Linked DNA regions of Prochlorococcus marinus str. SB. The protein of the gene in region 2 interacts with the protein of the main gene of each other region in a pairwise test. Links are inferred from orthologs where the notes say so. Each region holds a gene or a part of one and is shown on either strand. Other genes may lie near its edges.

Region 1 (16,317 bases), on a different replicon or contig from region 2:
CCTAGCCTCTAAAGAAGCAATCTTATTACCTTTAATAACTACATTTTCAGGCTCAAAATATATTGTATTGCCTGAGGATGAAGAGTCATGAATTATGCCTTTAAATTTATCTACATAATTAACTTTGACTGCTAAAACAGGCCTACCATATCGATCTCCAATAGTAGTATCTTGCAAATAAGCTAAATTCTTTTGAATAAATTTTTCAACTAATATTTTTCTTTCAAGTTTCTTAGATAATAATTCTTTTCTAAGAATAGATAGTTCATTACTCGCATTGTCTGAAATCCTTCCATTAGATTCAATACCTTTTTTAAAAATTGTTTCGATATTCTGATGGTCAATTAAATTTTTTGTAAATGATGAAATATAAGGCCTTTCTTCAAAATCGAATAAGATTTTTTTTAAATTGCTTGCAGCAGAAATTGTTTTCGCTATTTCTAACAATTCAGAAGATGAAATTACACCTCCCTTGGAACAAATTTCAATATTTCTACTAATATCAAAAACACCAGAAAAACTAATTGATTTATCTAAATTATTTTCTAGCTCATTTATTTCAACAGTTTCATTCAACAGTCTTTTAGAGTCTTCGTATTCTGAGGGAATACCAATACTTAAAATTGCTCGTTTACCCATTTCCGTTGAGGCGAATGAAGATAAATGCGTTTTTAATGAATCCCACTCTAAAAGACTTATAGATTCTTCTTCTAATGTTTTACCTGAATATGATTTTTTAGAGTAATTTTTCTCTGGCATACAAAAAAAGAATCAAACATTCGATTGAATCCCTTCAGGAGGAACATAAAGCATCTCGAGCCAGTTTCCTTCAGTATCCTTCATATAAAAAGATGCTGTTCCATCTCTATGTTCATGTAAAGGACCAACTTTTAAACCAGAATTCTTTAAATCATTTTGAATATTTTCAACTTCTTTTTTATTTTCAAAATGAAATGCAAAGTGTGGTCCTGCAGCTTTGTAGCTAGGGCCCAACAACGCAAGTCCATCTTTCCCTTTACCTGCTTCTAAATAAGACCAATCTTTATCATCCCAAACTAAATTCATACCAAGCTTAATATAAAAAGACTTGGCCCTTTCGAGATTCTCTACTCTAAGTGCGATGTGACCAATCCTATTTACTTCTTGTGATAACTTCAAAACAAAATATTTAATTATTAATCTAAGAATAAACCAAATTTTTGTTAATAATGAGTTTTTAATTATCCTGCAACCATTGAGATGCATCACAAGCATGATAAGTGAGTATCAGTTTTGCTCCTGCTCTTTTGAAACTAAGCAACGTTTCTAAAACAATATCTTTTTCATTAATCCAGTTTTTCATAGCAGCAGACTTTACCATGGAGTACTCCCCACTAACGTTGTATGCAGCTATGGGCTTATTTGAAAATGTACTTAGTTTATAAACAATATCCAAATATGAAATTCCTGGTTTTACCATCAAAATATCAGCTCCTTCATACTGATCCAATGCAGATTCAATTAAAGCCTCTTTTGAATTGGCAGGGTCCATTTGATATGTAGACTTATTGTCTGGAATTATCTTCTTACTATTTTCTCTAGGAGCCGAATCTAAAGCAGTTCTAAATGGACCATAATAAGCAGATGAATATTTAGCTGTATAACTAATAATTCCTACATCACTAAATCCTTGACTATCAAGAGCAGTCCTAATTGCTCCAACTCTCCCATCCATCATGTCACTAGGGCCAATAAAATCAGCTCCGGCTCTTGCTTGTGTTAAAGCTTGTTTTTTTAAAATTTCGATTGTTTCGTCGTTCAATATCTTTCCAGTTTCATCAACTAATCCGTCATGACCATCACAAGAATATGGGTCCAAGGCAACATCAGTCATTATTGCCATTTCAGGAATCTCTTTTTTTAATATTCGAATAGCTTTAGGTATTAAACCGTCTTCATTAAAACATTCTGCTCCATCTTCAGTCTTTAAGCTATCATTGATTTTGGGGAAAAGAACCACACACCTTATTCCCAATTCCCATGCCCTAGTAACCTCTTTTATTAAGCCATTAATATCCCATCTATAAGTTCCGGGCATTGCTGAAATTTCCTCTTTACCGTCTTTTTCATGAATAAATAATGGATATATAAAGTCGGATGCCTTTAGATGGTTTTCTCTAACCATATCTCTAATTGCCTCAGTTCTTCTTAATCTTCTAGGACGCATAATAGAATTCATTTGAATATTATTTAAATTGAAAATATTTATCTAATACATTAATCCCTTGCATCTCATATAAATTAATCAGACACTACTTTTGTTCAGGAAAATTAACTAAAATTTATTTAATAAGAGCAAAAAAAGTTACAAAAATATTTTGCACAAACTTCATTTTTCACAAATTTACGTCATAAAGAGATAATATCTTTTAGTTAAGTATTTATTTTAAGGAGAGTATCTTTGAAAATAATTAATGGATTTCATCTAAAGAATGTAAGAGGAGATATTCTTGGAGGGATCACAGCCGCTGTGGTGGCTCTGCCCCTCGCTCTTGCTTTTGGTAATGCTGCGTTAGGACCTGGCGGGGCAATTTATGGACTATATGGGGCAGTAGTAGTTGGTTTTTTAGCAGCATTATTCGGCGGAACGCCTGCTCAAGTTAGTGGGCCTACCGGTCCAATGAGTGTAACTGTTGCTGGAGTAGTAGCAGGCTTAGCAGCAGTGGGGGTTCCAAGAGATCTTTCTGCAGGACAAATTTTACCTTTAGTGATGGCAGCAGTAGTAATTGGTGGCTTACTGCAAATATTATTTGGGATTCTCAAACTAGGTAAATACATTACTTTAGTTCCATATTCTGTTGTGTCAGGATTCATGTCTGGTATTGGAGTCATAATAATTGCACTTCAGATTGGGCCATTACTAGGAATTAGTACTAGAGGTGGAGTAGTTGAATCTTTATCCACTGTATTTTCAAATTTCCAGCCAAACGGTGCTGCTATTGGAGTAGCAATAATGACACTGGGTATAGTATTTCTAACACCTAGAAAAATAAGTCAATGGGTTCCTTCTCCTCTCTTAGCCCTATTGATAGTAACTCCAATTTCAATATTAATTTTTGGAGATGGTGCTATTGATAGAATTGGAGAAATTCCAAGGGGAGTTCCATCTTTAAATTTCCCAAGTTTTAATCAATATTTTCCAATCATTTTTAAGGCAGGATTAGTCCTCGCAGTACTTGGCGCAATTGACTCCTTACTAACATCTCTAGTAGCAGACAATATATCTCAAACAAAACATAATTCTGATAGAGAACTTATTGGTCAAGGAATAGGGAATGCTGTTGCCGGTCTGTTTTCAGGCTTACCTGGAGCCGGAGCAACAATGAGAACAGTTATTAATGTTAAATCTGGAGGATCCACTCCCATTTCTGGTATGGTACACTCAGTTGTCTTGTTGATAGTTTTAGTTGGCGCAGGTCCTTTAGCTGAGCAAATACCAACTGCCTTACTAGCAGGAATCCTTATAAAAGTTGGTCTAGATATTATTGATTGGGGGTTCTTGAGGAGGGCTCACAAATTATCTTTAAAAACTTCAGTTGTTATGTACGGCGTACTCCTAATGACTGTTTTTTGGGATTTAATTTGGGCAGTTTTAGTAGGCGTATTCATAGCAAATATGCTCACTATTGATTCAATAACCGAAACTCAACTAGAAGGTATGGATGAGGATAATCCTTTATCAGAAGATGATCAAGGGAAAAATGCATTGCCTGCTGATGAAAAAGCTCTTCTAGATAGATGTTCAGGCGAGGTAATGCTGTTTAGACTTAAAGGACCACTTAGTTTTGGAGCAGCTAAAGGCATATCTGAAAGAATGATGCTTGTAAGAAACTACAAAGTTTTGATATTAGATATCACTGATGTACCGCGACTTGGAGTTACTGCGACTCTGGCAATAGAAGATATGATGCAAGAAGCAAAAAATAATTCCAGAAAAGCATTTGTTGCTGGTGCTAATGAAAAAGTAAAAGATAGATTAGCTAAGTTTGGAGTTGAAGGCATTATTGAAACAAGAAAAGAAGCTTTAGAAACTGCTCTAAATGAAATAGCTTAGTAATTTATGGAAATAAATCCAATTCTGCAAAATGTATTAGCCCCGCCAGTTCTTTTCTTTTTGATTGGAGCAATTTCAGTACTATTTAAATCTGATTTAGAAATACCCGCTCCATTACCTAAACTCTTCTCCCTTTATTTGCTACTAGCTATTGGGTTTAAAGGAGGTATAGAGATACAGAAAAGTGGTTTTACAGATCAAGTATTGCCTACTTTAAGTGCTGCAATACTGATGTCACTTGTAATCCCGCTTATTGGTTTTTTAATTTTAAGATTCAAGTTTGATGTGTTTAATTCAGCCGCAATAGCAGCAGCATACGGTTCAATTAGTGCTGTTACATTTATTTCCGCAGAAAGTTTTTTGGAAAGTCAAAAAATAGCCTTTGATGGGTTTATGGTTGGCGCCTTAGCTTTAATGGAATCTCCTGCAATCATTGTTGGATTATTACTTGTGAAATTTGCAGCTCCCAAAAATAGACCAAAATCAAGAAAAATGCATCTTAGCGCAATATTACACGAATCACTTTTGAATGGATCAGTTTATTTATTGCTCTCAAGCTTAATTGTAGGATTTCTCACTGCTTCCAGTAATCCTTCAGGGATTGCAAAAATGGAGCCTTTTACTGGACAATTATTCTATGGAGCAGAATGCTTCTTCTTGTTAGATATGGGAATAGTCGCTGCTCAAAGATTGCCGAGACTAAAGAATGCAGGTTCGTTCTTGATTGGATTTGCCATTTTTATGCCTTTGTTTAACTCATTTATTGGTGTTTTCGTTGCAAGATTTTTATCTTTAGGACATGGCAACGCACTTTTATTTGTGGTTTTATGTGCAAGCGCCTCTTATTTAGCAGTTCCTGCAGCGATGAGGATGACAGTTCCAGAAGCTAAATCTAGTTATTATATTTCAACTACACTAGGTCTAACTTTCCCATTCAATATAGTTCTTGGCATTCCCATATATATGAGTTTAGTAAATAACATTATCCCATTGTCCCCCTTATAAAAATGAAAAGATTAGACTTGATATTTAGTGAAAGAGAACTAGATGCAATCATTAAAACATTAGAAAAAGCTAATGTTCCCGGATATACAGTTATGAAACACGCCACAGGCAGAGGGCCTGAAAGAGTTGTTACTGAAGATATGGAATTTACAGGATTAGGAGCCAATGCTCATGTAATTGTTTTTTGTGAGCAAGAATTAATAGATAAAATGAGAGATAACATCAGGGACGATTTAAGCTACTACGGAGGAGTTGCTTATATTTCTGAAGCAACACCCCTTTAAATTAAGAAGCAATATTTATTTTTAAGAATGAATCCAATCTACTCTTATATTTTTTCGACTATTTAAGTATCTATCAATTGACATCGCAGCAATACATCCATCAGAAGCCGCAACTACGGCTTGTTTAAATGGTGTATTTCTTATATCTCCAATAGCCCATACTCCATCAGAGTTTGTAGACATAAAGTCATCAACAATAACTCCTCCGTCTTCTTTTAAAGCAATTTGATCCCCTAAAAAATCAGTAATAGGCTTTGAACCACTCATGTAGACAAACACTCCATCTAAATTTAAATTGATAGGATTTTCTTCTTGTTTATTTTTAACAACAACCCCATTCACACCCATATCATCTCCCAATATTTCCAACAATCTTGTTCTACTCCAATGTTTTATATTTGAATTATCCATCAATTCCATAGCCTCTTCATTATCTGATTTAGGATCACTTGATGTAATCCAATGCACAGTTGATGCAAATTTAGTTAGAACAGTTGCCTCTTCAATTGCCTCCTTGTTCACTCCAACAACAGCAACTTCTCTATTTTTATAAAAAGCCCCATCACATGTAGCACAATAACTTACTCCTTTACCAAGAAAATCCGCTTCGCCCTTAAATGATGCAGGCCTGCCCATGGCTCCACTTGCAAGTACAAGTGCTTTAGCTTTAAAAGTGCCTTCGGGCGTATAAACCATTTTCCATTCTCCACTAGCATCTATTCCAAACACTTGCGCTCTTCTATAGTCTGTGCCGTATTGCACAGCCTGTTCTCTCATTAGGGTAAGTAATTTTTCTCCACTTATATCAACAGGAACACCTGGATAATTAGCTATTTGATGAGTAATTGCTAAGGCGCCAACAGATGGATTTTTATCTAAAATTACAGTCTTTAAGTTTGAACGAGATGTATAAAGTGCGCAAGTACATCCAGCCGGGCCTCCTCCGATAATAACTACATCTGACTCAATGATTTCCAATTTTAAAAAACTCCTTTTTTAGTAGTTAATTAGATGAGTTCTTGGTTAGAAGATATTTTCAAAGTAAATACCTGAACCTTTATATAGATATAAGTTAAAAGAAAAAAAAGAAAAAAGCTTAATATAGAAACAAACTTACATAGGAAAAACATAAAAAATTAATTATCAAAATGATCAATTACGTGAAATGTTCTGTATTGATCTATTATTAGGTCATATCGAAAAATCAATTGCCGTTGAAACATTATATTTTACATGACCAACTCTGATTACCTTTTAAAAGCTGCTATTAAGAAAGTAACCGAAAAATTAAACGAAATATTAGTTGAAAAAATTGAAGAAGCAACAAATATTGCTCAGGATGCTCCAGAAATTCTCAAAAAAGAATTTGATAGTTTAAAAGAATCCATAATCGAAGAAGCATCAAGACTGGAAAAAGCCGAAAATATTCAAGAAAATGAGATTACAAATACTTACCAAGATTCCAAAATAAAAAAAGCTTTAAATGAAATTGAAAATATCAATAAGCAAATTGATCTCCTTAATAAAAATATAAATAATCAAATTAAATGAGTTACAACATTCTTCATTATCGTTTAAAAAAATTGAAGAGGGCCTTTCTTATTTGGAAAACTCTGATTTCGCTTTTAATAAATTTATGGATAGATAATATTAGATTTACAATTTTCCAAACTAAGAAGAATAAAAAAAGTAGGGTCCAAATTAAAAGAGCTAGGTGGTTTACTAATCAATTAATAAAACTTGGATCAGCATTTATTAAAATTGGACAATTATTATCAGCGAGACCTGATTTAATTCCTAATACCTGGATACAGGAATTGTCTAAATTGCAAGATCAAGTTCCTAATTTTTCATTTGCGCAAGTTGAAGAAACTATAAAAGTAGAACTAGGATCTAAGTTTAATGAAATAGATCAAATAATATCTGATCCGGTTGGATCAGCATCACTAGCTCAGGTCCATAAGGCGACTTTAAAAAATGGTAAGAAAGTAGTATTTAAAGTTCAAAGACCTAATTTAAAAGAATTGTTTATTATAGATTTGGGCATAATGCAGCAAATAGCGGGCTTATTGCAGAAAAATAAGAATTGGAGTCGAGGTAGAAACTGGGTTGAGATTGCTAAAGAGTGTAGGAAAGTTCTCATGAAGGAGCTTGATTTTAATTGTGAAGCACAATATGCCGCAAGATTTAGACAGCAATTTCTTGATGATGAAAATATTGAAGTTCCTGAAGTAATTTGGGATTTAAGCAGTGAAAAAGTCCTTTGTTTAAGTTATCTAGAAGGAACAAAAATAAGCGATTTAGAAAAATTACAATCACAAGAAATTGATCTACCTAAAATTGCAGAAATAGGCGCCATCAGTTATTTAAAACAATTAGTAAATTACGGTTTTTTTCATGCAGACCCTCATCCAGGGAATCTAGCAGTTTCAAATGAAGGTAAATTGATTTTTTATGATTTTGGAATGATGGGCAATATCTCAAATAATCTTCAAACAAGATTAGGAGGGATGGTTAAGGCTGCTGCTTTAAGAGACGCCTCATCACTTGTCAGTCAATTACAACAAGCTGGGCTAATTTCAAAAGATATTGATGTAGGACCAGTCAGAAGATTAGTCAGATTGATGCTTAAAGAAGCCTTAACTCCACCATTTAGTCCAAATATTATTGAAAAATTATCTGGAGATTTATACGAACTTGTTTATGAAACACCATTTCAACTACCAGTAGATTTAATTTTTGTGATGAGAGCTTTATCAACTTTTGAAGGAGTTGGTAGAATGCTTGACCCAGGGTTTAACCTTGTATCAGTTACCAAGCCTTATTTAATAGAACTTATGACTTCAAATAATCAAACTCCAAACGATTTAATTAACCAATTTGGAAGGCAAGTAGGTGAACTAGGATCGAAAGCTGTTGGTATTCCCAAAAGAATAGATGAAAGTTTAGAAAGATTAGAGCAGGGCGATTTACAATTACAAATAAGAATGGGAGAGTCTGACAGGCAATTCAAAAAAATGTTTACTGCTCAAAAAACTTTAGGCCATTCAATTCTTATAGGAAGCTTATCAATTGCTTCTGCTTTACTAGTAACCAATAAACAAAATAATTTTGCATTGTTGCCTCTTTTTTTTGCACTACCAATAAGTGTTGATTGGATAAAATGCCAATTAAGTATGAGAAAAGGCTCACGTTTAGAAAAACTTAAGCGCTAAAAAACTATATATTTTTGGGACCTAAACCTAAAGCTCCTGCGAATCTTGCTTGATTTCCCAATTCCTCCTCAATTTTTAAAAGCCTATTGTATTTTGCAATCCTTTCACTTCTACTCAAAGAACCGGTCTTGATCTGACCCGATCGTGTTGCGACAGATAAATCAGCAATTGTGGTATCTTCAGTCTCACCACTTCTATGACTAATAACACTTGTGAAACCGGACATTTTAGCTAACTCAATAGCTTCCAAAGTTTCAGTTAATGTTCCAATTTGATTTACCTTTATTAGGATTGAATTGGCAGATTTTTCTATAATCCCTTTCCTTAACCTTTCTGTATTAGTAACGAATAAATCATCACCTACAAGCTGAACTTTATTTCCTAATTCTTTGTTTAATTCTGACCAACCCTCCCAATCATCCTCTGCTAAACCATCTTCTATCGAAACTATTGGATAATTTGAAACTAATCTTGAAAGATATGAAATCATTTCAGAACTATTTAAACTTTTCCCTTCATATTTATAAATACCATCACTATAAAATTCAGTACTAGCAGCATCTAAAGCTAAAGATACCTGCTCACCAGGCTTAAATCCGGCTTTTTGAATTGCTTCTAATAATAAGTCCCCTGCCTCTTCACTTGATGACAGATTAGGTGCAAATCCACCCTCATCGCCTACAGCAGTAGATAGACCTTTTTGATCAAGTAATGATTTTAATGAGTGAAAAATTTCAGTACCCATTCTTAATGATTCACTGAAATTATTAACTCCATGTGGGACAAGCATAAATTCCTGAAAATCAAGACTATTTGGCGCATGAGCACCGCCATTTATTACATTCATCAGTGGCACTGGAAGGAGATTGGATAATGGATCTCCAAGATACCTATATAGTGGAACGTCTAAAGCATTTGCTGATGCTCTGGCAGTTGCAAGACTTACTGCAAGGATTGAATTTGCTCCAAGGTTAGATTTATTAGGAGTTCCATCAATTTCAATCATTAATTTATCTACTGCAGTTTGATCTAAAGCCGTCAAACCACATAAAGCCGGGGATATTGTTTCATGAATTTTATTAACAGCATTTAAAACACCCTTCCCCATGTATTTTGTACCACCATCTCTTAATTCATGTGCTTCATGAGCACCAGTACTAGCTCCGCTGGGAACAATTGCTCTACCACTTGCACCACATTCCAAAAATACTTCTGCCTCTACAGTTGGATTACCTCTTGAATCAAGGACTTGCCTTGCTTCAATAGTATCAATAAGAAAATCAATAGTTTCTTTCACAATTTAATTATTACTATTTAAATCCTATTAATAGCTGAACTATTTGGCTAATATCTGAAATAAATATGTTAACCAATCATAATTATTTAATTTCACAACCACTTAAATATTTAGTTATCGATTTTATTAATTCCAAAGTCCCATCAACCCCTCTCATAGTGATATTTTTGAAATTCATCTTATAATTTAAAAATTAATGAATGATTATTAATGCATATACTATTTAGAATATTAATTATTAATCAACTATAGTTTTTATAGTTTATGAGAGAAACACTTACATCCAGTCCTGAACTATTTAGCGATATCAGTTGGAATCTTCTTTTATTAGGGGAAGAAACAGCAAAAAAATGGGATCATAGCGAATTTAATATTGAACACATAATTCATACATTGTTCTCATCAAGTGAATTCTTTGCTTTCATTGAAAAATTATCAATCGACCAAGATACAGTTTTAGATATAACAGAAGATTTTTTAGAAGAGACTCCAACAAATGAGTCAGATATTTTTACTATCGGAGAAGATTTAGAGATTTTATTAGATAATGCAAATCAGATCAAAATCCAATGGGGATCGAGATTCATAGAAATCCCTCATTTACTAATTGCTCTTGGAAGAGATTTAAGAATTGGAAATTATGTTTTTCAGGAAGGTAACCTTTCGATGGAAAAATTAGAAGAGGAATTAAAGTTTTTCCCAAATATTAATCAATCAAAAGATTCTTTTAATTATGAGAACATACTGGAAATAAATAATCAATCTAATTTTGAATCAAATAAAGAGACTTTAGTTAAAGAAGAAAAATTTAAAGAAGCTATCGTTCCATTACCCAAAAGTAAACTTCAAATTGAAACCAAAAAACAAGTTGGGAAAGATGAAAATGCTCTTTCAATTTATGGAAAAGATTTAACAGAATCAGCTAAAAAAGGCTTACTGGATCCTGTTTTAGGGAGAGAAAATGAGATAAATAATTTAATGAGGGTACTCTGCAGAAGAAACAAAAATAATCCTATACTTATCGGTAATCCTGGAGTTGGTAAAACCTCAATTGCAAAATTACTTGCGCAATTAATTGTGGACAAAAAAGTTCCTGATTCTTTAAAAGACTTTAAAATTATTTCGCTTGACATAGGTGCTTTAGTTTCTGGGACAAAATTTAGAGGCCAACTAGAAGAAAGGCTAAGCTTAATAATGCAGGAACTAAACAATCCAAGCCAAGGAATGATTCTATTTATTGATGAAATTCATTCAATATTGAGTTCTGACAGATCTTCTACCGATATAAGCAATATCTTAAAACCTTTACTGGCTGAAGGAGAACTTAGATGTATCGGTACAACAACACCTGAGAAATTTCGTGAAACTATTGAAAAAGATCAAGCATTAAATAATTGTTTTCAAAAGATAGCTGTTAATGAACCTTCAGTAGAATTAAGCGCAAAAATACTGCAAGGTATCAAAAAGAAATATGAATCACATCATGGCATAAAAATTTCTGAAGAAGCTGTAAACTATTCTGCAAAATTGGCCGACAGATACATCAGCGATAAATGTCTTCCTGATAAAGCAATAGATTTAATTGATGAAGCAGCTGCAGAGTTAAAAATCGAGTCTAATAAAAAGCCTCAAATAATTCTTCAACAAGAAAACAAACTTCATACCATTAATGAAAAATTGAATAATTTGCAAGAAGAAAATATCGAAGCTAAAGAAAAACTGTTGAATATGAGGCAACAATCAGAGGCAAGATTGAACGTTCTTTTGGACAATTGGTACAATTTGCGTGAAGAAATGAAGCAATTATCTATTTTAATGAAAGAAGAAGATAAGCTAACAAAAAAAATTAAAGATAAATCAAATCGCGAAATTGAAAATGATCTTGATTATTTAGAAAAGCTTGAAGAAGAGTTAAATGAAATAGAGAATGAAATACAAAAAGTTGAAGAGAACTTTAATAAAATAAAGAAAAATAGAAATTTCCCTTTTAAATATCAAGTTGAACCTGATGATATTGCTGATGTTGTCTCAAAAATTACAGGTATTCCAATTTCTAAAGTAGTTTCAAATGAACGTAAGAAATTAGTCAATCTAGAAACAGAACTAAGTGAAAAAGTTATTGGACAAGAAAAAGCTATAGAAGCTGTGTCTGCTGCAATTAGAAGAGCTCGCGTCGGCATGAAAAGTCCTAAAAGACCTATCGGATCTTTTTTATTTATGGGTCCTACAGGTGTCGGCAAAACAGAATTAGCAAAATCTCTTGCAACAGCTTTATTTGATGAAGAAGACGCACTTTTAAGATTAGACATGAGTGAATATATGGAGAAAAATGCCGTAGCAAGACTTTTGGGAGCTCCGCCAGGTTATGTTGGTTATGAAGAGGGAGGTCAATTAACTGAAGCTGTAAGACGTAAACCCTATTCAGTAATTCTTCTTGATGAAATAGAAAAAGCACATTCAGAAGTTTTTAATATTCTTTTACAAGTCTTAGATGAAGGAAGATTAACAGACTCTCAAGGAAGGACTGTTGACTTCAAAAATACAGTAATCATCATGACAAGCAACCTAGCTGGTAAATCTATACTGGAGTATTCACAAAAGATTTCTAAAAGTGAGGGAAAGTTAGAAAATAACCAACAAACCTTAGATGATTCCATTAGTAATACATTGTCTTCAATATTTAGACCTGAATTTTTAAATAGAATTGACGAAGTAGTAAGGTTTAATCCATTATCTATTGATGAACTTCAAAAAATAATAATTTTGCAAACAGAAGATTTAAAAAACCTACTACTTGAACAGAACATAAATATCGCCATAGACAAAAAAGTTATTAATAAAATTGCAAACGATTCTTACGAACCTGAATATGGTGCTAGGCCACTTAGCAGGGAACTTAGAAGACAAATAGAAAATCCCTTGGCTGCAAAACTTTTAGAGGATAACTTCAAAAACAAAAAAAATATAATAATTAAACTTAACCCTGCTAAAAAAGATGAGATCGTTTTCAAACCTAGCTGAGGAGAGAATCAATAAGCTAAAATAGAAATTAAAGCGTAAAGCTCAATTTCAAAAAAAATTTTGTGACAAGTCCTACTACTAATAAAGACCTTCTTAAAAAGGATTCTCCTGAAGTTGAAGAGCCTAAAAAAAAGAATAATTTTTTTAGATCTACATACGATGAGCTTAAACTTGTCGTGTGGCCTAACAAACAACAACTTTTTAGCGAATCAGTAGCAGTTATAATTATGGTATCCTTTTCTGCTGCAGCAATTGCTTCTGTTAGCAGATTCTATGGATGGGCAGCCTCGCAAATTTTTGGTTGAATTATCTCCCGAATATCCATTAATAAAGATCTTATTTAAGCTTCCAGAAAAATGAGTAATGAATTAAATACAAACCTTGCTTCTTCAAAAGCAAATACAAGCATCGCAAGATGGTATGCCATTCAAGTAGCATCAAGCTGTGAAAAAAAAGTAAAAGCGACTCTTGAGCAGAGATCAGTGACTTTAGGTGTTAATAATAGAATCATTGAAATTGAAATTCCCCAAACTCCAGGAATTAAATTAAAAAAAGATGGAAGCAGACAAACTACTGAAGAAAAAGTTTTCCCTGGTTATGTCCTCGTAAGAATGATTTTGGATGAAGATACAATGATGGCTGTTAAAAGTACACCAAATGTAATTAACTTTGTCGGTGCTGAAGACGGGAGAGGCAGCGGAAGATCACGAGGTCATATCAAACCTCGACCATTATCAAGACAAGAAGTTAATAGAATCTTTAAGCGCGCATCAGAGAAAAAAGCTGTAATCAAGTTAGATATTGAAGAAAAAGATAGAATAATTGTAACTAGTGGTCCATTCAAGGATTTCCAGGGGGAAGTTATAGAAGTTTCCGGCGAAAGAAATAAATTAAAAGCATTACTTTCAATATTTGGGCGCGAGACTCCTGTAGAATTAGAATTCTCCCAAATCAATAAACAAAATTAATTTCTAATTGTTCTTGTTTATCGAGTAAAATAATGATTTTCTACTTCAGCTTAAATTATCTAATCTAATGGCAAAAAAAATTGTTGCAGTTATCAAGCTTGCTCTACAAGCAGGCAAAGCAAATCCTGCTCCTCCTGTAGGGCCCGCTTTAGGACAACATGGTGTCAATATCATGGCATTTTGCAAAGAATACAATGCAAGGACACAAGATAAAGCAGGTTTTGTAATTCCAGTCGAGATTTCTGTTTTTGAAGATAGAAGCTTTACTTTTATCACAAAAACACCTCCTGCTTCCGTCTTAATAACAAAAGCAGCTGGTATAGAGAAAGGATCAGGTGAATCCGCAAAAGGCTCTGTTGGGAATATAAGTAAATCTCAATTAGAAGAAATAGCCAAAACTAAGCTTCCTGATCTAAACTGTTCTAGTGTTGAATCGGCAATGAAAGTAATTGAGGGTACTGCTCGTAATATGGGCGTCTCTATCACTGATTGAGTTCAATACACAATTTCTCACTATTTAGGGGAGGTTAGTTAATAACCGTTTGCACCCAATATTATTATGAAAAAACTATCTAAAAGAATGGCGGCTCTATCAACAAAGATAGAAGATCGCATTTACGCACCACTTGAAGCTCTTAGTATTATCAAGGAAAATGCTAATGCAAAATTTGATGAAACTATTGAAGCACATATACGTCTAGGTATTGATCCAAAATATACTGATCAACAATTAAGGACCACTGTTGCATTACCACATGGTACTGGCCAAAGCATCAAAATTGCAGTAATTACAAGCGGTGAAAATGTATCGAAAGCTAAGGCTGCTGGTGCAGATTTATTTGGCGAAGAAGATCTTGTAGAAAGCATCAATAAAGGAAATATGGAGTTTGATCTACTTATTGCAACTCCAGATATGATGCCAAAGGTTGCAAAATTAGGAAGAGTTTTAGGACCTAGAGGTTTAATGCCTAATCCTAAAGCTGGGACAGTAACTAATGACATTGCTAATGCAATAAAAGAATTCAAAGCCGGTAAACTCGAATTTAGAGCAGATAAGGCTGGAATCGTTCATGTCCGCTTTGGAAAAGCAAGTTTCACAAAAGAGGCCCTATTTGACAACTTAAAAACCTTACAAGAATCAATTGATAAAAATAAACCAAGTGGAGCTAAAGGAAAGTATTGGAAAACTTTTTATGTAACTTCAACAATGGGGCCTTCAGTTCAATTAGACATAAATGCTGTACAAGATTACCAACCTGAAGGTTAACGCTTTGTAGTATAATTTAAATTGCAATAATACGGCCAAAGAAAGTAGGTTGATTTAGTTATTCTAAATTTTTAATTCCTACCGAGGACTCGTCTTAAATTATTTCTTTTTGGATCTAATAAAAGCGGCCTCTTAAAAAGAACTTTGCCGCATTTCCTGCTCTCCCTAAATTACGATCCAAAAAACATCAATGGGCCGAACACTAGAGAATAAGCAAAAAATCGTTACTGAGATTAAATCTCTTTTAGACGACTCGGAAATGGCTGTGGTTCTTGACTATAAAGGTTTAACTATCAAAGAGATGTCAGATTTGCGATCTAGATTGCAAACAACCAACGGTATCTGCAAAGTTACTAAAAATTCATTAATGCGCAAAGCTATTGATGGAGATAGTAATTGGAACGATCTTGAATCTTTACTGACCGGAACGAATGCTTTTGTGTTAATTAAAGAAGATGTTGGTGGTGCTGTAAAAGCTATCCAATCTTTTCAAAAAGACACCAAAAAATCCGAGACCAAAGGAGCTTTATTTGAAGGCAGACTTCTTAGCGATTCTGAAATAAAAGAAATTGCAAGTCTTCCATCTAAAGAAGTATTGATAGCAAAAATTGCTGGCGCTCTAAATGGCGTAGCAACAAAAATTGCGATCTCTATCAATGAAGTGCCTTCTGGACTTGCTAGATCACTTAAACAACATTCTGAAAAATCAGAATCTTAAATCAAAACCCTAATTAACTTTTAAGAAAATGTCCGCAAAAACTGAAGAAATTCTTGAATCATTAAAATCTTTATCACTTTTAGAAGCATCTGAGCTTGTAAAGCAAATTGAAGAGGCTTTTGGTGTATCTGCTGCAGCTTCTGCAGGTGTAGTAATGGCAGCTCCTGGAGCAGCTGGCGGTGACTCAGATGGTGGCGCTGCTGAAGAAAAAACTGAATTTGATGTAGTTCTCGAAGGCTTTGATGCAGCTGCAAAAATCAAAGTACTTAAGGTTGTAAGAAATGCAACTGGTCTAGGTCTTGGCGATGCAAAAGCACTTGTTGAATCTGCACCAAAAACAGTAAAAGAAGGAATTGCCAAAGCAGATGCTGAATCTTTAAAGAAAGAGATTGAAGAAGCTGGCGGTAAAGTTACACTTAAGTAAGAGTACATTTTTTCAAGCCGATAAC
Region 2 (16,169 bases):
AATCTGCCCATTCAGAAGTTTGAGCGATTGCTGGATCATAAACTAGTTGCCCTTGAAAGTGTCCTCCTAGAGCTCTCATTGCAGCAGCTGAAATAACGCCCTCGGGAGCAGCGCCTATACCCATCAAGCAATGTGTTCCAGTTCCTGCAAAACCACATGCAATCGCAGCTTGAACATCACCATCAGAAATCGGTTGTACTTTTGCACCACATCCTCGGATCTCCTTAATTAAATCTTTATGCCTAGTTCTATCCATTACAACAACAGTAAGCTCATCAATAGAAAGACCTAAGCAATCACTTAGTATCTTCAAGTTTTCAGTAGCTGAATTTCTAATATCTACTTTACCTTTGGCCGCAGGAGGTGCTGCTAATTTGTTCATGTAAAAATCAGGAGCATTGAAAAGGCCACCCGTATCAGAGGCAGCTAAAACGGCCATAGAACCTCTTTGATTGTTGGCACAAAGATTAGTTCCTTCACAAGGATCTACTGCAAAATCGACCCCTGGGCCACTCCCACTACCAACCTCTTCACCTATATAAAGCATAGGCGCTTCATCTCTTTCACCCTCTCCAATAACAATTTTCCCTTTCATTTCAATTTTGCCCATTCGCAATCTCATTGCTTCGACAGCTGCAGCATCAGCTTCATCTTTTTGACCAAGTCCTGTTAGTTTTGCTGAGGCAATAGCAGCTTGCTCGACAACTTCGAGAATTTCTTGAATTAAAGTTTGATTCACAATTAAATTTTGAGGATTTTCTTAAAGGTTTTGAGTATGATCTCATAAAAAATGTCATTTTTTATGAGAATTATTATGCTAGTAAGCTTTTTTTAACTCTTTACAGCTGATACTTTATCAGGCCGTGACTTGAAATTAGGAATAAACAACTAAATATAGTATCTTTATTAAATATTTTAAAAATAAAATGACTGAGTCAAATCAAACAATCTTAGCTGGTGTTAATAGACCAATTCAAATAATTCCTTCAGTTTTACCAGCTGATTGGGCAAATATGGGGGCATGTGTGAAAGAGCTCGAGGAGGCTGGGGTAGATAGAATTCAATTTGATGTAATGGATGGAAATTTCGTACCAAATCTTACGTTCGGTCCTGAAATGATTGCTGCATGCAGGAAATATTGTAATGTCCCTTTTGAAACTCAATTAATGGTGAGCCAATACAACTGTGAAACCATGCTTGAATCTTATGTTAACGCCACAAAAGGGGCGAATGGTGAACCAGGAGTAGTAATAGCTCATGCCGAAGCAAATATTCATTTGCATAGGGTTCTCGGAAGAATAAGAGATCTAGGAGGATCTCCTTCTGTTGCATTAAACCCTCATACTCCTTTTGAAATGATTAAAAACATTATGGATATGGTTGATCATGTTTTGGTTATGACAGTTAATCCGGGCTTTGGAGGACAAGCTTACATACCAACAATGCTTAATAAAATAAGAGAAATAAGAAACTTTATTATCGAAAAAAACTTAAATGTCGACATTGAAGTTGATGGAGGGATAAAAGCAAATTGGACTATTTCACAATGTGCCGATGCTGGTGCTAATTGTTTTATTGCAGGTAGCGGAATGTTTGCTTACCCAACATTAAAAGAAGGATGTGATGACTTGAGAAAAGTTGCACTAGAAGCACAAAAAGGGAATGTACTTTCAGAGTCTTAATCAATAAGATAGGTGATTTCTTAATCACCCAAATATCCATCCATAACTGTGTAACCCTATTCCTAAAAAATTTACTCCTAAATAACAAACTAAAACAACTAAAAAGCCTGTAGAGGCTAATAATGCCGGTTTGCGTCCTTGCCAACCCTTGCTTATTCTCATATGAAGATAAGCGGCATAAAACAACCATGAGATAAATGCCCATGTTTCTTTTGGGTCCCAACTCCACCATGTACCCCAGGCCTCATTAGCCCAAACTGCACCTGAAATTAAACCGAGAGTCAAAAGAACAAAACCTACTAAAATAGAACGATAACTTAATGTATCTAATTCTTCTGAATGAGAAAATTCAATAGGTTCAACTAAATCATTTACGGGATAGCTATTTGAAAGTTTAAATCCTCCTATACCTGTAGAACTACTTCTGATTTGAAGCGGCTTATTTTTATTAATAAACAAAACGGACATAGAAAGTAAAGAACCTATTATTAATGCTGCATAACTAAGCATTACGACGCTAACATGCATCACTAACCAACTAGACCTTAAAGCTGGAACTAAGTTTGATGATAATTTCAAATCCTCAGGTAAAACAAAACAAGCAAAAGCCACAGTCAGTAACTCAATAGGTATAGCAATTGAGGGAATTATTGGAGTTGGGTATTCTTTTTCAACCAATAGTTGACCTAATGTAATACCCCAAGTAAGGAAATAAAGAGATTCATACAAATTGCTAATAGGAAAGTGCCCAGAAATTGACCACCTAAAAAGTAATTGTAATGTTATGAGTAAGTTCACTAAAATCGTAATAAGTCTTACAACAGAAGAAGGCTTTTTCCTGAAAAATGCACCTAAAGATATTGGTAAATTAACTAATAAAAAATAAAAGACTAAAATACCCAAGACTGAAACTGGGTCATATATTAAATTTTTAAAAAGATTATCTAGTATCATCCAGGAAATTTTTCCTTTTTTATTATTCTATGACATCCAAATAATAATTTAAATCATTTATATATGAGTAAATCTTTAATAATTAAGTTTTAATTTATTTTGCAAAAGGATTTCAAAGTTTGAAATTATCTCCTAGATAATACTTCTTCACTATTGGATTATCAGCTAATTCACTTGATGAACCATTAGCTAAGATTTTTCCTTCACTTAATACATATGACTTGTTTGTAATCAAAAGGGTTTCCCTTACATTATGGTCTGTAATGAGGATCCCTACCCCGTCACTACTTAATTTAAGAATTAGTTTCTTTAAATCATTAACAGCCAAGGGATCTATCCCAGCAAACGGTTCGTCTAATAACAAATATTTAGGTCCTTTTCTACCTACCGTGAGTGCCCTAGCTATCTCACACCTCCTCCTCTCTCCTCCTGAAAGTTGATAACCATAATTATCTACAAAGTTATTCAAATTAAATTCATTAATTAACTGTTCTCTTCTATTTCTTATCGCTGCTCTACTATAAGATGAATTTTGTAAAGCCAAATCTATATTATCCTTAACAGTGAGATCTCTAAATATACTCGCTTCCTGAGTTAAGTAACCTAACCCAAGTCTTGATCTAATTGGTAAAGAAAGATTGGTTATATTTTTCCCATTCATTAAAATTTTACCTTTATCCGGTTTTATATTCCCAACTGCAAGATTAAAAGTTGTAGTTTTTCCAGCACCATTAGGTCCCATCAAACCTACAACTTCCCCTGGATTAACAGTTATAGAAACATCATTTACGATTAATCTTCCTTTAATTGAAAGTGATACATTATTAATCTTTAGGTTCATTTTCCTTGAGATTGATTAGGTTTCTTATTTTCTTGAAAAAAAAATGAAATAGATAATAACAATTTAATTGAAGATAAAGATATATTCATTAAAGAGTTTTCAAAAAAGGCTTATCGTTCTCGTTTAATAGTTCTTTATATTGTAATTTCCTTAATAAATCTTCCAAACATTGGCAGAAGGACTCAAGATCAATCCCTATATCAATCTTGGTTCTAGTTTTTATTCTACCTAAACCCTCTCCAAGCAAAATAGTAGCTCCATTTAGATTACCTTTACTTAAGTGAAACTGAGAAACAGATACCTGTAAAATTCCTTGGATAACTTGTCGTTCGTCACCATCTACGGAATTCCATATTTCTTCAAAAGCATCATGAGCTTCATACCATTCATGTTTGTTAAAAAGATTTAAAGCTCTAAAAAGGGAATCTTGAAAACTTTTTGTACTTTCTTCGTTCATTAAAAAAAATTACTAATTTTTTTTCTTTTTATTTATTTTTCTCATTCTTATTGAATCCGGTGTTACCTCTAGCATTTCATCTGGACCAATATATTCGAGTGCTCTTTCAAGAGTAATATCGACAGGTGACTGCAAAGTATCAAGTTCTTCTGCCCCTGCAGACCTCATATTAGTCAACTGCTTAGTTTTACATATATTCAACTCAAGATCTTGAGGTCGATTATTCTCTCCAATTATCATTCCTTTATAAACTTTAACTCCAGGTTTAATGAAATAAACTCCCCTATCTTCCGCATTCTTTAAAGCATAAAATGTGGCTACACCTTCCTCAAAAGCTATAAGAACGCCATTCCTTCTGGTTTCAAAGTCTCCTGTTTTAGGTTTATATTCATAAAAAGAATGACTCATAATACCTTCACCTCTGGTTATCCTTACGAATTCGCCACGAAATCCAATTAATCCTCTTGATGGAACAAGAAATTCTAATTGAGTTCTACCATCTGAACTTGTCTGCATATTTTTCATCTCTGCCTTTCTAGATCCAAGTTTTTCGATACAAGAACCAACAGATACTTCAGGTACATCTAAAACCAAAGTCTCTATAGGCTCACATTCAACATTATCAATTTCTCTGAAAATTACTTGAGGTTGTGAGATTTGAAACTCAAAACCCTCTCTTCTCATAGTTTCAATCAATATCCCAAGATGTAATTCTCCTCTTCCTGAAACTGAGAACCTGTCAGGAGAATCAGTTTCTTCTACTCTCAGGGCAACATTTGTTAAAAGTTCCCTCTCCAATCTATTTTTTAATTGTCTACTCGTAACAAATTTCCCTTCCTTACCCGCGAAGGGTGAATCATTGACAACAAAAGTCATATTTAAGGTCGGTTCATCAACTTTGATTAATGGAAGAGGATGAGGAGAATCGGGACATGCTATGGTCTCACCAATATTGACTTCATCGAAACCAGAAACAGCAACAATATCACCTGCAAATGCTTCATTAATATCAATTCTTTGTAATCCTTCAAATCCTAAAAGCTTACTAACCTTACCTTTAATAGTTTTTCCGTTTTCTTTAATTAAACTAGCCAGTTGCCCATTTTTTATAGTTCCATTGTGAATCTTCCCAATTACTATTCTGCCTAAGAAATCAGAATAGTCCAAAGTAGTTATTTGTAGCTGAAGAGGCTTATTAGAATCACCTACTGGAGGTGGAACGTGTCTAATAATAGCTTCAAAAAGAGGCATCATATTGTCACTATTAGATTCCATCTCTTCTTTTGCGAAACCAGATAAGCCACTCCCAAAAAGATAAGGGAAATCACATTGATCATCATCAGCACCTAACTCCAAAAACAAATCAAGGACCTTATCAATTGCTATTTCTGGTACTACTCGTGGCCTATCGATTTTATTTACAAAGACTATAGGCCTGAGTCCTTTTTCTAATGCTTTTTTTAAAACAAATCTTGTTTGAGGCATAGGCCCCTCATTTGCATCAACAATAAGCAGACAACCATCAACCATTCCCAAAACCCTTTCGACTTCTCCTCCAAAATCAGCATGTCCAGGTGTATCTATAATATTAATTCTGGTATCTTTGTAGTTGACTGCAGTATTTTTTGAGAGAATTGTTATCCCCCTTTCTCTTTCAAGATCATTTGAATCCATTACACATGTAGGGATGACTTCATTGTCTCTAAATATTCCTGATTGAGATAACAATGCATCTACAAGGGTTGTTTTCCCATGATCTACGTGAGCAATAATTGCAACATTTCTAATTTCTTTTATCGAAGATGACATTTATAGAATTTATATAAATATTAGATTGACTTTATTAAGGCTAACTCAAAGTATGCTTATTATGAGAATTTTCTCTTTAAGACTTTGAAAAATATAATTTATAGAATAATTGATTAATGAATTAGATTTATAATTTTCTATTTGAGCTTTCAAAAACTTTTAATGCTTCAATTGACCCTTCATATCTCCAATGCCAGGGTTCGTAATCTATATATTTATTATCTTTGTTGAACGATAACTTAAAGTGAAACTTAGCTGCATTTTTTATTAACCATCTAAAGGCGGCAGTATTTTCGAAGTCGGTTTCAAAGTCTGTCTCTCTTTGAGTAGCATCACCAATATCGATTGCGAAACCTGTACTATGTTCGGAATACCCTGGAGGGGCTGAAACTCTAGCTCTTTCTGCCGCCTCTTGATTTCTAATAGATTTTAAAGAATAAAAGATATCGTTTTGCAAATTTATTGATCTATAACCACTCAAGAAGACTAAATATATCCCATCCTTTTTGGCTTCTTCTCTCATCTTTATTAGAGAATCGCGCATATCCATATGAACTTCAATATTAGGCTCAATTAAAACTAGTTTCTCCTTAGAAATTTCCGCATAGGGTAAATGACCTAAAATTCTATGGTCGTGATTTATCTGAGCTTGAAAATTGAGATTATCAAGAGATCCTATTTCTATATTTTTAATTAATCGCAATGCAGCGACAGAAAAGATAAGAAAAAGAAATGGAGAAAATATTAATAGTTTTTTTAATAATGTTGAATTTGGATTATTTAGGTAAGTTCTTTTGGCAAGTGGTAAATCAAATTGATCGATATCTTTATTAAGTTCCAATATTTAGAAGTGAATTTGGAAAAGATATTTCGATATTAACTATTATTTTAAGAAATGCACTTTTATAAGCAAAAAAGATGTAGTTTTTATATACAGTATTTATTTTTTTTCATATGTTGAGGGTAGCTGTTATTGGTGGAGGTCCAAGTGGTTCATGTGCGGCAGAAATACTTGCTAAAGCTGGAATAAAAACTTGGCTATTCGAGAGAAAATTAGATAATGCGAAACCATGTGGAGGAGCAATTCCACTTTGCATGGTTGAAGAATTTGATTTGCCTGAGTCAATTATTGATAGAAAAGTAAGGCATATGAGAATGATATCTCCATCAAATAGAGAAGTAGATATAAGTTTAGATAGAGTTTATGGGAAAAGTGATAATGAGTTTATTGGGATGTGTAGAAGAGAAGTTATGGATGCCTTTATGCGCAACAGAGCATCAGATCTTGGTGCTAAATTAATAAATGGATTAGTTACTTCTATTGATACTGGCGATAATAATCAAGGGCCATATAAGCTTTCCTACTCAGATTTTACGAATGGAGATAAAAAAGGGGAACTAAAAGAGCTTACTGTTGATCTTTTGATCGGAGCTGATGGAGCCAATAGCAGAGTCGCAAAAGCAATGGATGCAGGTGATTACAAAGTTGCTATAGCATTTCAGGAAAGAATTAAATTGCCTAAAGAAGAAATGAGTTACTACGAAGATCTTGCTGAAATGTATGTTGGAACTGATGTTTCTCCTGATTTTTATGGGTGGGTATTTCCTAAATATGATCATGTTGCTGTGGGCACAGGAACCATGCAAAAGAATCAGTCATTAATTAAAGGACTTCAAGAGGGTGTAAGAAATAGGGCAAAGAAAAGACTTGTTAATGGTGAAGTAATAAAGGTAGAAGCTCACCCTATTCCAGAGCATCCAAGGCCAAGAAGGGTAGTTGGGAGAATGGCATTGGTTGGTGATGCAGCTGGTTATGTTACAAAAAGTTCTGGAGAGGGTATTTATTTTGCTGCAAAAAGCGGAAGAATGTGTGCTGAAGAAATTGTTGAAGCATCAAAAAATGGTCAAGTAATTCCATCAGAAAAAGATTTAAAAAACTATCTTAAAAAATGGGATAAAAAATATGGCACAACTTATAAGGTGCTAGAAATCCTTCAAAATATTTTCTATAGAAATGATTCTGCTAGAGAAGCCTTTGTTGAGATGTGTGATGACATGGATGTTCAAAGACTTACTTTTGATAGTTACTTATACAAAAGAGTTGTGTCTATGAAACCATTACAGCAACTTAAAATTACGATGCTTACACTTGGTTCGATTTTAAGAGGGAAAGCCCTAGCGCCTCATAAATATAAACCCGTTGATAGTGCCGTTAGGGAAAATAAAGAGGTAGAAAAAATGCTAGAAAATTATTCAATAAAGGGAGGAATTAAAGTTAAGAGTTCAAAAGTGTAAAGTCGGCAATTTTTAGAGAATAATTTCTAATTAAGCTCAACAAATTTAGTCTATTATTTCTTATTTTAAAATCCTCTGACATTATTAGGACTCCCTTTTCATTATCAAATAAATCCTCGATAGTGTTTAAATTAATCTCAAACAAATTTAGAAGTTCCAAATAATTGCAATAACCTTCTGAAAAATGTTTTTCTAATTCTCTAATAAATTCAAAAACTTTGAATTCACAATCTTTTTCAAAAAGTTTTGTGTTTATATAATCTCTTGTTGAGAGAACGTCTATTGAAATATCACTTTTATTTGCTAATTTGCTTACCCTAGTAATTACCTTCTGGATTTCTACAAAATTACCCTTTTCGTTAAAATTGATAATAGTATTAACCCTATTTTTAAGATCAACAATATTCAATACTCTTTTTTGAGATAATTCATCAGAAGAGCAAACAGCCTTTATTATTTCTTTACTTAGTGATATTTCTTCTAGATGACTAATAATTCTTTGAACTAAAAATTCATTTAAATCATTTAATACTATTTCTCTTGAGAAGTTTAAATTCGGAAATAAGATTTTCCAAAAATCAATAAGTTCGTTGAATAATTTATCTAAAGGTAAATCAAGTTCATAATCCCAAATTATTTTAATCACACCATTCAAATTTCTTCTTAAGGCATAAGGATCAGATGATCCACTAGGTCGTTTACCAGAAATAAATATACTTATTAAAGTTTCTACCTTATCTGCTATGGAAACTATTGCACCATATTTTGTGGAGGGCAAAGCATCTTTATAAAAAGAAGGTAAATAATGTTCAGCGACAGCCAAGCAAACATCCTCACTAAATCCCTCAAATTTAAGATATTTACCACCCATTATTCCTTGCAGCTCAGGAAATTCGAAAACAATTTCGCTACATAAGTCGTTTTTACAGTATTTAGCAGCTTCTATTAATTTTTTTTCTTCTAGAGACTTATCATTTATAAATTTAAGAATTTTTTTAGTAACTTCCTCTATCCTTTCTACCCTCTGAAATATATTTCCAAGTCCTTTTAAATATGAAACAGATTTAAGCTTTTCATTTCTTTCGATTGAAGCAACTTTTTTGTCACTTTCTACGAAAAACTTTGCATCTGAAAACCTTGCCCTTAATACTTTCTCATTACCTTTAGCGATATTATTACTTGATTCTTCAAGACCATTTGAAATAACGCAGAAAGTTGTACTAATATTTTTTTCAGAGCTTAAATCTAGTTTAGAAAAACTTTCGTTTTTAAATAAAAGAGGAACGTATCTCTGATGAATTTTCATGACTGTTGAGAGAACTTCAACCGGAAGATCAAGAAATTCATTACTAAATTTGCCAATAATTAAGTCTGGCCATTCAACTAAGTCAGTTAGTTCATTTAGTAATCCTTCTGAAAGGTCAGGTTTCAGATTTAAAGATTTAGATGCCTGATTTATTAAACTTTCAATTTTTTCTTTTCTTTCTTTTCGAATAGCTATTACTCTATTTCGTTTCAATAACTCAAAGAAATCATCAGGATTCTGAACTTCTAAAACTTCATTGATTAGCCTATGACTTTTCGTTTTATTACTTATTTTGATCTTTGGATCACATTCATCAAATTCAAAATCAAGAATTTCATCATTATAAATAGACGCAATCCACCTAATAGGTCTTGAAAATTTTATGTTCCCAGCCCCCCATTTCATAAATCGAGGGCCTTGAAGACTCTTTACTAGTTTTGGGATAATCGAAGACAAAGAATTTTTTGTTGATAGTCCTTTTTCAATTTTCTTTCCAAATACAAAATCACCCTTTTCTGTTTTTTTTATTTTTAGCTCACCTACATCTATATCTAAGCTATTAGCAAATCCTAAAGCAGCATTAGTAGGACATCCATTTAAATAAGCTGAATTTGCTTTAGGCCCTTTTCTTTCTATTATCTTATCTTCTGCATAATCAACTAAACCTTCGAGAAGTAGAACTATCCTCCTAGGTGTGGAGGTAACAGTTATATTTTCGAATTTGATTAACTTTTTATCCAATTCAAATTCTATTAGAGATTTAAATTGCTCTAGAACAGAATGAGAAAATTTTGCGGGCAACTCTTCTGTTCCTATCTCAAGTAAATATTTAGACAAGAAAAAAATATGACTTCACTTACTATAATTTACTACCAGTTAAATAAGCTTTTCGCTAATGTATAAAAAGAGATATGTTTTGGTCCTTTGATCAAGGTTGAGAAAGTAAAAAAGAAAAAAGATTCTGCAAAGGATGAGACTGTTTGTTTAGCAAATGGACTAGAAGTTTCTAAATTTGAAAATTTTAAAAAAAGTAGCCAATTTCTTAAGGAACCACTTGCTACGGAATTAGTCAATGAGAGTGATCATTTTACTAATGATGCAGTTCAGTTACTAAAATTTCATGGTAGTTATCAACAAGATAACAGGGAAAATAGAAGGCCTGGCAAAAGTAAAGATTGGCAAATGATGCTTAGGTTAAGAAATCCGGGCGGTGAAGTCCCTGGAAAATTATTTTTAGCATTAGATGAATTATCTGAAAATCTAGGTAATGGAACACTTAGGGCAACTACAAGACAAGCCTTTCAAATGCATGGAATCAGAAAGGAAAACCTAAAAGAAGTAATCCAAACAATAGTAAATTCAATGGGCTCGACATTAGCTGCCTGTGGAGACATAAATAGAAACGTTATGGCACCTGCGGCTCCATTTGATTCGCCAGATTATAATATTGCAAGAGCATTGGCAAAGAAAGTTGCAGATCTTCTCACCCCAATAGCAGGCCAAGGTACTTTTTTAGAGCTTTGGGCTGATGGAGACTTAGAATACATCATAAAGCCTGACAAAGATATTGAAGCAATTAGGAAGCTCCAATTCAAAGATAATGTTTTTAGTGGGATAAAAGATGAGCCACTTTATGGTTCAACTTATTTACCGAGAAAATTCAAATGTGCCGTGACAGTTCCTGGGGACAATTCTGTTGATCTTCTTACCAATGACATAGGAATAGTTGCCTTTACTTCTAAAGATGGAAACTTAGAAGGGTGCAATTTCTATGTTGGAGGTGGTATGGGTCGCACACATAATAATGAGGAGACCTTTGCAAGAATTGCAGATCCACTTGGATATGTTGAAGAACCTGATGTTTATGAATTAATACAAAGCATTGTGGCTATTCAAAGAGATTATGGTGATAGAAAATCAAGAAAAAATTCGAGAATGAAATATCTTCTTCATAGAAAAGGTATTAAATGGTTCAAAAAGATACTTTCTGATAAGTATTTCAAAAAAGAAATTAAAAAAATCAGAAAAGAACCTGATAAGGTTCTTATTGATTACCTAGGTTGGCATAAACAAAATAAAACCTCTCATTTCGTGGGATTACCATTATTATCAGGGCGATTATCTGGAGAGAAGAAGAATACTATCACAAGTATTGTTAAAAAATATAATTTAGATTTAAGACTCACACCTAATCAAGATATTTTACTTTGTAATATCGCCAATAAAAACAAAGGTGAAATTCAAAAATCTCTATCAAAAATTGGATACGGAAATTTAGAAAACATTAATAAAATACAAAGACATGCTCTAGCTTGTCCCGCTTTACCACTTTGTGGTCTTGCAATGACTGAAGCTGAAAGAATATTACCTGACGTACTAAAAAGGATTGAAAATTTACTATTAAATCTAAAAATACAAAAGACAATATTATTCAGAATGACGGGATGTCCGAATGGATGTACCAGGCCTTATATGGCCGAATTAGCACTTGTTGGAAGTGGTCAAAACAAATACCAATTATGGTTGGGGGGCAGTAAAAATCTACAAAGGCTTGCTAAACCATTTCTACAAAGAATGGAGCTTAACGATTTAGAAAAAACTCTTCAACCATTATTTGATAATTGGAAGAGTAATTTGGATTTGGATTTCGGAGATTTTATAAATACTCAAGATGAAAATTATATATTGAATTTACTGAATGAAAATCAATAGAAATTAAATTTTTCCATAAATGGCATTTGCTTTTTTATTTTTCCAAGCCCATAATTGATCACCATAACTAAAATGCCACCATTCATATGGATGTTGAGCAAATCCGAATTTAGTCATAACTTCCCTTAATAAATTTCTTCTACTATTCCAAATAATTGCTTCTTCATTTTTGATGTTTGCATAAAAATAAGGATTTGAGGTCTCATCCATTTGATCAACTATGCTTCCCATTTCAACAAGATTTCCGTATTTATCTGATAAACAAACATCCAAGGCACCCCCAGTTGAATGAGGGGGAGGACACCTAATGTCATAAGAAGGATATGCCCAAAATTTTTCAACTTTTTTTAAAATTGATGGATATGATTTTATATTTTCAAAAGAAATATCAATATCGGATTTTTCACACTCTAATAAAAATGCTCTTTTAAACATAAATTCCTGAACTTCTAAAGGTCGCCAACTGTCATAAATTAAAAGGTAAAAACTACTCTTTGATATCAAATAATCATTTACTTTTACTAATCTATTTACGACCTCCTCTCTTAATTTCCAAATAGAAGTTTTATCTTTGTAAGGTGCTCCTAAATGAGAGTAAGGGTGTGGATCTAAAAACTTTAGGCAGCTAGGTATAGCTATTAATTTATCTCCATTATCTTTAATTGGTATTTTATTCCAAATTTTCAATTGAAATTTACAATTGATTTATAGTGGCATATATATCAATAATTACAATGGTAGTTTTCAATTCAAGAAATCATGAATGAATTTATTATCAGAATTATCAATAAGTATATTCCTTAAAACAACATTTTCTTTTAAATCAGGATCATCACTAACAATCTTAATAGCCTCTTCACGAGCCTTATCAATAAGAAATTTATTGTTAGGTAAATTGTCCAGTACAAAATCAGGCAATCCGGATTGTCTATATCCTAAAATCTGACCTGGCCCTCTAAGCTCCAAGTCTTTTTCAGCAATATAAAAACCATCATTAGATTTTTGCAAAACACAAAGTCGTTTGTTTTCTAATCCATTTTTATCGGGGGTTACCAGATAACAAAAAGATTTTGTTGATCCTCTACCAACTCTCCCCCTTAATTGATGTAACTGGGACAATCCAAATCTGTCCGAATTGTAAATAATCATAATTGTGGCGTTAGGCACATCGATGCCAACCTCAATAACTGTGGTTGAAACCAATATATTAATTTCATTCTTTAAAAAAGAATTAATTACTTCATTCTTTTCTTGTGAACTTAATTTGCCATGTAATAATCCAACTTTTTTGTTAAAAAAGACCTCTTCTGATAAATGTTTGAATGTTTTCTTTGCGGAGCTTAAATTCATTTTTTCTGAATCTTCTATAAGTGGCAAAATCACATAAGCCTGCTTTCCCTTATTGATTTCATCTTCAACAATCTTGAACAAGTTAGTTAAATCATCTTCCGAAATTATTTTTGTTGTTATGGGAACTCTCCCAGGAGGGAGTTCAGTAATTTGACTCACATCTAAATCACCATAAATAGAAAGCGCAAGAGTTCTTGGAATTGGTGTTGCTGTCATTGATAACAAGTTAGTATTTTCTCCTTTATTTAGTAATTTATTTCTTTGAGTAACTCCAAATCTATGTTGTTCATCAATGACGACCATGCCTAACGCATTAAAGATGACTTTATCCTCAAATAGTGCATGAGTACCTACGAGGATATCAACTAATCCATTGTTCAAATTAGAGAAAATTTCTTTTCTCTTTTTTTGAGGAGTATTCCCAGTAAGTAGTTCAACAGAAACTAAAAGGGGATTTAAATATTTTAATAAATTTTTATAATGCTGTTCTGCCAATACCTCAGTTGGGACCATAAATGCACCTTGCAGGTTTTTTTCAATGACAAGTAAAAGAGACGCTATTGCAATTATGGTTTTACCGCTTCCCACATCTCCCTGAAGCAATCTAGACATTGGTACAGGATTAGATAAATCTTTCTTAATTTCATTTAAAACATTTTCTTGAGATTTTGTTAATTCAAAAGGAAAAGTATTTAAAAATTCTTTTAATAAAGATTTCTTTTGAGGAAATTGTGAAATTACATTTTTATTCGTCTTTCTTTTTCTGAGTAGGAACTTAATTTGAAGTAGGAATAATTCATCAAAAACCAAACGTTTTTTTGACTCCCTAAGTGCCTGTTGAGTTGGTGGGAAATGAATATTAATCAACGACTCTCCTTTTGATAATAAAGATAATGAATCAAGTTGCTTATTATTTAAAATTTCTGGATATTGCTTTGCATAAATTAGTACCTTTTTCATAAGTTTTATAAAACTCATATTTGATAAAGCTTCACCTAATGAATACAAGGGTAATATTTTGCCTGAGAAATTAAAATTATCATTGTTATCCTTAAGAATTTCAATCTGCGGATCTACAAAAGTTTTGCCATACTCTGTCAATTTAACCTTACCCGAAATTGCTAATTTAGTTCCAGGAGAATACAAAGATTTTTGAGATGTGAAGAAGGAGTAAGATCTAAATCTTCTTCCTAAAAAAAATTTTGTGACCTTTATTGAAGAAGTTTCATCAGAAACTAAAATATTCATTATTGACAAATTACTATTTTTTTTACTCTTATAAATATAAAACCTTTTAACGTTTGCGATGCACGTGTATAAATTATCTGGTTTTAAATTTATTATTTTAACTCTATTCGTATAGTCTAGATATGTTCGTGGGAAATAATTAATTAGATCTTTTATATGAAATATCCCTAATTCATTAAGCTTATTTTTATAAACTTTTCCTACATTTTTTATTAATGAAATATCTGAATCAAAAGACAAACTTGAATCAGCTTTATTAAGAAAAACATTATTAGAAATATTATTAGAACTTTCTATTTCTAGAGTTTTACCTAGCTTATAAAGATTTTTTCTTGTGTCTATTATTAACCTTTTTCTTTGATTTTCATCTAATTTATTATATTCATTATATTTTTTAGAAAATTCATAAAATATCCTTAAATATTCGTCTGAGAGATTTAGATTATCTAGTTTTTTTAATGATTCATGCAAATAATCATTAAAGTATTTTTCTCTTCCTAAAGTATTAATAAATTTGTTTTCAGTTTCAATCGTAAGAGATTTTTGAAGAGGTCTTATCCAATCTTTAATTAATTTATTATTATTCCCGCTAATAGTCACATTTGAAAAAAGAATTATTTTTTCAATGTATTTTATTCAAAGAGAATTCTTTTTGCCTCCAATATGTCTCTTTTTTAATCAAACGCTGAAATTGATTTTTGAGCTCATTTATTTTGTTCCTTTGAATAGAAAGATTTAAATTTTTAAACTCTAACTCAACAGTAGATATATTGAAGAAAATAATGCTTGGAAAATTATTGACTATTAATGATGACCTATTTAAGTTTAATTCGAAATTAATAACAAAAGGATATGGATGTTTTATCATAAAATTTTTGCCTACTAAGTAATCAAAGGAATCTTTGGATATCAAATTTTTTATTAAATTTGCCTTGAATAATTCTTGGTTAATACTATATGAAAGATTCAATAGTAAATTGTCCAATGACTTGTCTATTAAATCAAAATTATTAAGAATCTGATTTTTTGGTAAATTATCCATTTGCTTGATATTTTCTTTTTCTTGATATCTTGGTTTTTCCACCTTTTCATCTCCTATTAATTCAATTAAGGAGGAAATAAATTGTTTTTCAACTCCTAAATTTTCAAAAATATTGTTTTTAGATAAATAATTATTATGGTGGTTATTATCTAAATCAAGTGATACGAATCTTTCATAATTATTAGCTTGATAATATTCAGAAGTATTTGAAAAATCTTCAGTAATCTCATACTGAACGGGTTCTTTTAATTGAAAACTATCTTCATATTGGAATTTTTCTTTTTGATCATCTATTATTTTTGTTGAACTATTAAAAATAGTAAAATTGATTTCCTTATTTATATTTTTTTCAATTTCATTTATCTTTAATTGTTCTACTGTCAAAAAGGGCAAATTCTTAAATATTAATTTACTTATTTTTTTTTCAAAAAGATTATAGGATTCATTTTCATTTAAGAAATTATCATTAATTG

The links.
Region 1: the proteins of rpe (region 2) and eno interact in binary tests that used the Escherichia coli proteins (3 or more experiments, as listed by UniProt). The link is inferred for Prochlorococcus marinus str. SB from one-to-one orthologs.

What each region holds. Positions count from the first base shown.
Region 1 is NZ_JNAS01000002.1:412,401-428,717, forward strand. What follows is about bases 7,749-10,686. They hold eno (phosphopyruvate hydratase), read right to left. Parts: upstream 9,895-10,686; coding sequence 8,602-9,894; downstream 7,749-8,601. Other genes in these bases: EV02_RS03985 (ABC1 kinase family protein), read left to right, coding at 7,749-8,597; EV02_RS03975 (ATP-dependent Clp protease ATP-binding subunit), read left to right, coding at 10,159-10,686. In the rest of the region: EV02_RS04025 (endonuclease MutS2), read right to left, coding at 1-759; EV02_RS04020 (VOC family protein), read right to left, coding at 772-1,158; hemB (porphobilinogen synthase), read right to left, coding at 1,217-2,218; EV02_RS04010 (SulP family inorganic anion transporter), read left to right, coding at 2,441-4,093; EV02_RS04005 (sodium-dependent bicarbonate transport family permease), read left to right, coding at 4,100-5,098; EV02_RS04000 (P-II family nitrogen regulator), read left to right, coding at 5,101-5,382; EV02_RS03995 (NAD(P)/FAD-dependent oxidoreductase), read right to left, coding at 5,404-6,360; EV02_RS03990 (hypothetical protein), read left to right, coding at 6,616-6,933; more of EV02_RS03985, read left to right, coding at 6,930-7,748; more of EV02_RS03975, read left to right, coding at 10,687-12,915; preprotein translocase subunit SecE, read left to right, coding at 12,978-13,220; transcription termination/antitermination protein NusG, read left to right, coding at 13,272-13,883; rplK (50S ribosomal protein L11), read left to right, coding at 13,951-14,376; rplA (50S ribosomal protein L1), read left to right, coding at 14,443-15,150; rplJ (50S ribosomal protein L10), read left to right, coding at 15,341-15,868; rplL (50S ribosomal protein L7/L12), read left to right, coding at 15,897-16,292. UniProt on the Escherichia coli protein: Catalyzes the reversible conversion of 2-phosphoglycerate (2-PG) into phosphoenolpyruvate (PEP). It is essential for the degradation of carbohydrates via glycolysis.
Region 2 is NZ_JNAS01000001.1:73,665-89,833, reverse strand. Bases 15-2,804 are described here. They hold rpe (ribulose-phosphate 3-epimerase), read left to right. Parts: upstream 15-926; coding sequence 927-1,682; downstream 1,683-2,804. Other genes in these bases: lptB (LPS export ABC transporter ATP-binding protein), read right to left, coding at 2,749-2,804; ccsB (c-type cytochrome biogenesis protein CcsB), read right to left, coding at 1,707-2,636; glpX (class II fructose-bisphosphatase), read right to left, coding at 15-739. In the rest of the region: more of glpX, read right to left, coding at 1-14; more of lptB, read right to left, coding at 2,805-3,477; EV02_RS08020 (DUF309 domain-containing protein), read right to left, coding at 3,566-3,934; translational GTPase TypA, read right to left, coding at 3,947-5,743; EV02_RS08030 (M15 family metallopeptidase), read right to left, coding at 5,871-6,584; chlP (geranylgeranyl reductase), read left to right, coding at 6,698-8,038; glyS (glycine--tRNA ligase subunit beta), read right to left, coding at 8,019-10,181; EV02_RS08045 (NADPH-dependent assimilatory sulfite reductase hemoprotein subunit), read left to right, coding at 10,269-12,056; EV02_RS08050 (M15 family metallopeptidase), read right to left, coding at 12,060-12,743; ATP-dependent DNA helicase RecG, read right to left, coding at 12,801-15,254; EV02_RS08060 (adenylate cyclase), read right to left, coding at 15,277-16,169. UniProt on the Escherichia coli protein: Catalyzes the reversible epimerization of D-ribulose 5-phosphate to D-xylulose 5-phosphate.